One region of the Virgibacillus sp. CM-4 genome, then DNA from elsewhere that is predicted to be linked to it. Evidence: riboswitches for the same ligand, from Rfam matches in the RefSeq annotation. Region 1 holds a riboswitch; the other holds the start of a gene.
What was found. Region 1 has a riboswitch for thiamine pyrophosphate ahead of M948_RS26785 (thiamine phosphate synthase). Riboswitches for the same ligand answer to the same signal wherever they lie in the genome.

Region 2: it holds a riboswitch for thiamine pyrophosphate, as region 1 does, so the genes downstream of both, M948_RS41285 (3-oxoacyl-ACP reductase) here and M948_RS26785 (thiamine phosphate synthase) in region 1, are expected to answer to the same signal.

The regions. Positions count from the first base shown of each region.
Region 1 is NZ_AUQA01000002.1:644,972-648,866, forward strand. It holds gene M948_RS26770 (thiazole synthase) at 1-160, opposite strand, end outside; gene thiS (sulfur carrier protein ThiS) at 164-364, opposite strand; gene thiO (glycine oxidase ThiO) at 324-1,475, opposite strand; gene M948_RS26785 (thiamine phosphate synthase) at 1,459-2,073, opposite strand; TPP riboswitch at 2,167-2,278, opposite strand; gene M948_RS26790 (BCCT family transporter) at 2,423-3,895, opposite strand, start outside.
Region 2 is NZ_AUQA01000008.1:73,798-77,692, reverse strand. It holds gene M948_RS41300 (GNAT family N-acetyltransferase) at 1-186, shown strand, start outside; gene M948_RS41295 (VOC family protein) at 336-713, shown strand; gene M948_RS44080 (phosphatase PAP2 family protein) at 1,101-1,352, opposite strand; gene M948_RS44075 (hypothetical protein) at 1,524-1,682, opposite strand; TPP riboswitch at 1,961-2,061, shown strand; gene M948_RS41285 (3-oxoacyl-ACP reductase) at 2,204-2,956, shown strand; gene M948_RS41280 (LLM class flavin-dependent oxidoreductase) at 3,034-3,895, shown strand, end outside.

The sequences.
Region 1 (3,895 bases):
TCGGCTCGTTTTCATCAAAAATGTTCATTCTTCTGACTGCAAAGGTTAGAATTTCTGTTTCGGATACTTGCACCGCCTTTTTTTGGCTTTGAAATGTCGGATACTTTCCAGTACCTAGCATCAGTCGAGAATGGAATGATTTTTCTCCAATCATTAACATGACTTATCCCCCTCCTACAAAATGAACGATTTCTATAACATCGCCATCGGTTAATGTTGTTTGGTTATATACGACTTTATTGATAATTTGTTGATTCTGTTCAACTACCACAAGCTTCTCTTGAATGTTAAAACGATTTAATAGATCACCGATCGTTGAATCCTTAACTACCTCCATTTGCCGTCCGTTCACGTGTATTTGCATATCTTACCCTCCCTTTCCTAAAACGTGCTGGTGTGAAAAGACGTTCGATCGAAGCTGGCACATAACGGTTTAAGACCATATCACTGACAAGTTTCCCTGTAGCTGGAGCAAGAAGAATACCATTCCGGTAATGACCGGTGGCAAAATACAAATTAGAAACATCGGGATGCTCCTCAATGATTGGTCTGCCATCTTTGGTACCTGGACGCACGCCAGTCCAACAGCTATGCAATTCTTCCTGCTGAAGGGATGGGAACAACCTAAATAGGCGATTCATTAACTCAAAAATGCCTCCTGTTGACGTATAGCTACTGCTATCGTAGTGATAACTAGTTGCTCCAATAATGTAGCGTCCATCTCGTTTTGGCACCAAATACAAATTGTGAAAAAATAATGTCTGCTCAATAGAGGGATCGCTTGGCTTGATGGCAAAACATTCTCCTTTTGTCGGGATCATCGGATTCTTTAAACCTGTTGCTTCAAACCACTTCCCACTATTCGCACCAGCCGCAACAACCACATGATCCGCTGAGATACCACCGTTCTCGAATTGGATATGAAAAACATCACGGACACGATCTATATTCGCAACGCGACAATTCTCGATTACTTGGCTGCCCATTCCTAAAGACGCCTGTTTAAAAGCTTCACATACAGCCAAAGGTTCCACATTCCCATCTTGCTGCATGTACAATCCTCCTACAGCATGCGTTAATGCTGATGTTCGTTGCCTAATCCCTCCCCCATCCAACCATTCCAAGCCTTCAAATGCCTTTTGTTTTGCTTGCAGTCTTTGCTTCTGTTCTTCATTCGTAGCTATCTCGAGCATACCGTTGGTGGAAAGCTGGATATCAATCCCTGATAACGAAAATAGTTCGTCGCTTAGAGATGCATACATATTTCTACTTGCTTGGCAAAATTGATAATACGTACCTTGCTGATCATTTTCTGTATGCACCCCAAGCATGCCCGCAGAAGCTTGTGTAGTTTTTCTTCCAATTCTATTTTGTTCAATTACCGTCGTTGCAACCCCACTTCTACTTAAATAGTAAGCAACGGATTGCCCAATAACGCCTCCACCTATAATCACTACATCAACGTGTTCCTTCATATCCGTTCACCTCCTTTCGAAATGACTTTACTGCTTCTAATGGATCAGTATGGCTGAAGATACCTGACATCACAGCAACCCCACCTGCCTTTGCTTGATATATATCATTTACCTTCCCGGTTGTAATTCCACCAATTGCATATACGGGAATATTCAATGCTTTCGCGACTGTCGCTAATTGTTTTACTCCCCTTGGCTTTACTCCCTTTTTGCTCGCTGTTGAAAAGACATGCCCATACAAAACATAAGCAGCGCCTACCTGCTCTGCCCTCTTGGCTACTTCAAGGGAGTGCGTCGATACACCAATTTGTAAACAAGGGTATTTTTTTTGGAGGCAGTCTACCTCTGGCAATCTATTTTCCGGAAGATGAAGCGTTGGTACAGCTGTCTCCTTAGGTAGAATCTGGTGGACATGAATAATTAGTTTTTCTGCTGGAAGACCTTGTGCAAGTAGTCGTTGAACGAACAAAGAATAGCCACTCTTGGTCATCTGTTTTTCTCTTAACATGATAGCGTCAACATATGGACTAATGCCCATTATTACCTGGAAAAGACGCGCTTCCTTCTGTGAACCACTCGTCACCGCAATTAATTTCATAACTCCCTTCTCCTTTTCATTAAAAAATGCCACTTTTCCAGCAAAGGAAAAGTGGCATGAATCGTTCAGCATATTCAATAATATCGTCGATACACACTAGTCATGTCACTTTCCTCCGCTGGTTCTTACCCCAGTTCAGGTTCAAAGGGTCTCCATGTCTCACATGTATCTCAGCCATTACGTAAAGGCACCCCTAGTGAAGCGTAATTTAATTATTTAATAGACATTTGTCTATAAAATACATGATTTTGGACTATTCGTCTACCAAAAACGACCAATTTTCTATTCTTCTTTCTGTTCTTTTATAAAAAAAGGAGCTGACTTAAAAACCAGCTCCTTCAAATCTGTGCTATTTGGTATAGCGTTGTTTCTCATCAATCTTTTGTTCTTTCGCAAGTTCACGACTTGCACGCGGAGCTGTCCAGAATGTGGTTAACATGAGTAAGGATACTGGCACAGCCGTAACGACGATAAAGGATTGCAACGATCCAACACTATCCTCACCAATAGTGATGAGTACAGTTGCGACAAGTCCCATAAGAATCGCCCAAAATACACGTAAGAATTTAGATGGATCTCCGTTGCCTGTGATCGCCATCGAAATAGTTAATGACATTGAATCGGTAGTTGTTAGAACAAATACAATCGTTGCCACTAAAAAGAAGAAACCGATAATTGTACCAAGCGGTAACTGTTCGGCGATAGCAATCATTGCTGCTGGAGGTCCAGCACTATTTAAGGCTTCAGAAACGGCACCAGGGTTATTCATTTCAGCAAAAATCCCTGTTCCACCAACGACAGTAAACCAGAATGTTGTTACTACAGGAGCAATTACCGCAACAGCAGTCACAAGCTCACGAATTGTACGTCCACGTGAAATACGACTAACAAACATGGCCATCATTGGACCATAGCCGATGAACCAGGCAAAGAAAAAGACGGTCCATAAGCCAAGCCAAGCTCCGTCTCCACGGAACGTATTCAAGGTTAGAAAGTCTTGAACATATAATCCAAATGATTGCACATACGAATCAAAAATGAATAGTGCTGGTCCTAGGATAAGGACGGCCACCATTAAACAAACTGCCAGTATAATATTATAGCTGCTTAATATTTGAATTCCTTTATGAATCCCTGTCGCAGCAGAAATCCCAGCTGCTAGAACAATGACGATAACAATAAGACATTGCACAGCTAAATTATTTGGTACACCGAACAATGCACTTAATCCGTAACCTGCTTGTAATCCAAGGAATCCAATTGGACCAATCGTACCAGCTGCCACTGACACAATCGAAAAGGCATCAACAAACGTACCAAGTGCACTTTTTCTCATAATTTTATCCCCAAATATCGGATAAAGCAACGATCTCGGCTTTAATGGTGCGTTCCGATGATAATGGGAGTACATGAGTACAATCGTACCTAATGTTCCTAAAATTGCCCATGAGACAAATCCCCAATCGACAAAACTTGCTGCAAGTGCAGGTACTACTGCTTCAGCAGTGCCAGCTTCAATTCCTGAGAAATGTGGCGGTACGGTTAAAAAGTGACTTAACGGCTCAGCAGCAGCCCAGAAGACACCACCCGCCGCTAGCAGCGTACACATGATAATCGAGATCCACTTGAACGTTCCGATCTCTGGCTTTTCTAATTTTCCTAATCGAATCTTCCCAAATTTGGAATAGCCTAGTATTAATGCAATAACTAAAGTCCCAACCATCAGAACTTGATAGATGGAGCCGAAATAGGTTACCGACCAGTTAAACATCGTATTAACTGTATTTGTAACCATTTCCTGGTTTATTAATGCAAGAATCAC
Region 2 (3,895 bases), on a different contig from region 1:
ATAGGGAAAGCTGCAACAAAGTTAATGATTTCAGAGATGAGTAAGTTGCCAGATGCAGAAAAAATTGTTGTTGGTTATCATCCAGAAAATCAGGAAGCTAACCACTTATATGCCAATTTGGGATTTATTGATAATGGTGACCAATTTGGAAAAGAAATTGCTGTTACCAAATATATAAACGAGTGAAGTTAAATAAGGGGGGAGTCGTTTTTTTGGTTCTCCCTTTCAAATTTAATAAATAGGATATTCCAGAATCGGACATTTATACTTAATAAGCGCCAATATTGAATCAAAGGGGCAGATTCTTGAGTAGCGTTAGGGAGCGGTGATGAGGTATGAGTGTACTTTTTAGAGTTGAGTTGTATGTAAAGGATATTGAGCGATCCTTAAAATTCTATCAAGATATTATTGGACTAGAACTCTACGGCAGAAATGAACGTTCAGGTCGTTTCAACTACGATTGCTTTTCATTGTTAATTGCTTCCGAATCAATCCTAGAGGATGTTCATTTTTTTAACAGTAAAGCTAAAAGTGACGTTAAAGGAAATGGTTTTGAATTAATTATTGTTGTAGATGAATTGGAAAAAGTGTATCAGCGATGTCTTGATAGTAACTACCCAATTGAAGTTGATGTGGAAAAATACCTCTGGGATATGAGAGGGTTTAAGATTACTGATCCAGATGGGTACTTTTTAAGAATTACTTCTAAATGATGTATGTTTACATAAACAATACTAGCTAATAGAAGAAGAAGACTATTCAATCAACGGGCGCTAGAAAGCACCTTGAGAAACATAGTATACGGAATTGAAATAAAGGCTAATAAAAAATTTAATTTCGGTAAGAAAACATTCTTTATATTAATAAATGCCATTTTTGCTATCATATATTTGATAAAATACCCCCTCAAAGATGGGTGGCATGATGCCATAATCACCCAGGACTCCTTAAAAAATAAGGGTTTATAGGTCATGAGTTTGTCTCATGACCCTTTTTGACCTTATTTTGAGGGCATTTTTCATAAGGTTTCCAAACATTACTGAATCTTTTTTCGAACTGCAACTGTAGTATGAATTTGTTTTGTAGTTTCAATATCAAAATCAATTTTCTTTTGATCTACTTTTATTCAGGACTGTTTGTTCACCTTTTTCATAAATAGCTATTAGCTTACGCACAACATTTAACTTAGGTACCACTTTGTAAACAAAGACTGCGACTAAAATACTTATAGCTGCTCCAACAATGACATCAGCTGGATAATGAACACCAGCCCAAATACGTGAAAGTCCTACGAATATCGCTATTATAATCCAAAATATTCTCGATCTCTTTTTAAGAAGAAAGTTATACAAAATGAAAAGAATAATATAGTGTGGTCACTTGGAAAAGAATTATCTATTTCGTGATCTATTAGATGATTCACATGAGATAATTCCTCAAAAGGTGGATCATTTGAATATATTATTCCGGAAATTTTTCCGATTATTTCGGCTAATAAGTAACCGCAAATAATCATCATTCGATTATTTTTGCTTCTTGTAAACCAAAAAGCTATGACCTAGGGCTAATAAAAATACCATATATTCAGCAACGAACACTATAGTAGGATTAAGATACGTGAGATCCTTACCTAGATTATTCACCATTCTAAACAAGTCAATATTCATTTCACTTATACTCAAATACTTTTCCTCCTTATCTTAACTGAAGAAAAGTATATATGTATTCTATAATGTAATAAATTGGAATTTTTTATATTTCGCTTTCACTTTTGTAAGGCAATTATATACTATATTATAATAAAAAGTCCTCTCCGTTGGAGGAGGGGGGTTTGGAGGAGAAATTTATGTTATATGTACAGATTCACCATTTTAGAATAACAAAGTTATAGAAATACTTTAACTAACCATATATCCTTGACATAAATTTTTTAAAACTATAACATTTAATATAAATTAATTATATGCACTAGGGGTGTTATTTAACTGAGATGAGTATTACCTCAAACCCTTTGAACCTGAACTAGCTGAAACTAGCGTAGGAAAGTGTAAACTCTAATACATACTTAAAGAGCGAATTGTGCCTTATTTTAATATGTAGTTAATTGTTTTACGCAACTTTCCTGATGGAAGGGTGCGTATTTTTTGTTCTATTATAATTTATTATAAATTTCATCAAAATTAAAAATATAGGGGTTGTTATGATGACTAGAACAGTGTTAGTAACAGGTAGTAGTAGAGGTTTAGGGGCAACTATTGCAAAGACATTAGCACAACAGGGATTTCAAGTGGTTATCAATTACTATCAAAGCAAAGATGCTGCTGAGAAGCTCGTTTCTAAGATTGGAAAGGAGAATGCTATTGCAATTCGGGCTGATGTAACAAATCGTGAAGAAGTAGATAAATTGATAAAAAAAGCAACGGAATATTTTGGTCAAATCGATGTTGTAGTCAACAATGCATTAGTAGACTTTAAATTTGATCCAAACAAACAGAAACCCTTCACAGAACTCACTTGGGATGATTATCAAAAACAACTAGATGGTACTTTAAAAGCAGCATTTAATGTAGTTCAAAGTGTCATACCTCAATTTATTGAACGACAAAATGGAAGTATTATAGGTATAGGTACTAATTTATATCAAAATCCTGTTGTACCCTACCATGAATATACAACAGCTAAAGCTGGATTAATAGGTTTCACACGTAATATCGCTTCTGAATTAGGATTATATGGTATAAAAGCGAATGTAGTTTCAGGTGGATTATTAAAAACGACTAACGCCAGTGGTGTTACAACACCAGAAGTATTCGATTTAATTGCTCAAACAACGCCATTGAAGAAGGTGACCACACCTCAAGATGTAGCCGATATGGTCGCTTATTTATCATCGGAAAAAGCGAACGGTATTACAGGTCAAAATTTCACAGTAGATGGCGGTTTGACAATGAACTAATAGCTTAAATTACCATAGATAATCTTTCAAAAAAAGAAGTATACAAGACAATTAATAATTATCTTGAGGTGTAAAAAATGACAGAAACGAAAGAAAAACAACTACACTTAGGTGTTTTGCTGTATGGTTGTGGACACCATCAAGCTGCTTGGTTAATGCCTGACTCAAGCGTTGAACGTATTGGAGACATTTCTTATTATCAAACATTAGCACAGTTAGCGGAAAAAGGTTATTTTGATGCAGTATTCTTTGCTGATAATCAATCATTTCAAGGTAAAGATTCTAGTGATATGCCAGCATTTTGGTTTGATCCAGTAGTCAATTTAACCGCTATTTCTCAAGTGACAAATCATGTGGGATTAGTTTCAACAATTTCAAGTACTTTTTCTAATCCTTTCACAGCTTCACGACAATTATTAAGTTTAGATCATATTACAAAAGGACGTGTTGGTTGGAATCTCGTTACGTCCATGACTGATTTAGAGGCGTTAAATCACAGTATGGAAGAACTACCTTCCCATGACAAACGCTATGAAAAGGCAGATGAATTTGCTGCTTTAATGAATAAGTTATTTCTTTCATGGGACAGCGGTGAGTTTCTTCATCATCGAGAAAAAAGAAAATTGATAAATCCTTCAAATATTCAGCCTTTTAAACACGATGGTACCTATTTTAAAGTGTATGGTCCATCCACTACGCCAAAAAGTCCGCAAGGCAAACCAGTATCAATGCAAGCTGGGGCATCTAAACAAGGCATTGCATTAGCCGCAAAATATGCCGATGCAGTCTATTCAGTGTCGTGGAACTTAAAGCAAGCAGAAAAATTTCGCGACAAATTAGTCGAACAAGTTAAACAAAGCCAAGACAGTAATAGACATATTAAAATATTTCCTGGCTTAGTAACCTATGTAGGTCATACTCATGAAGAAGCTTTAGCCA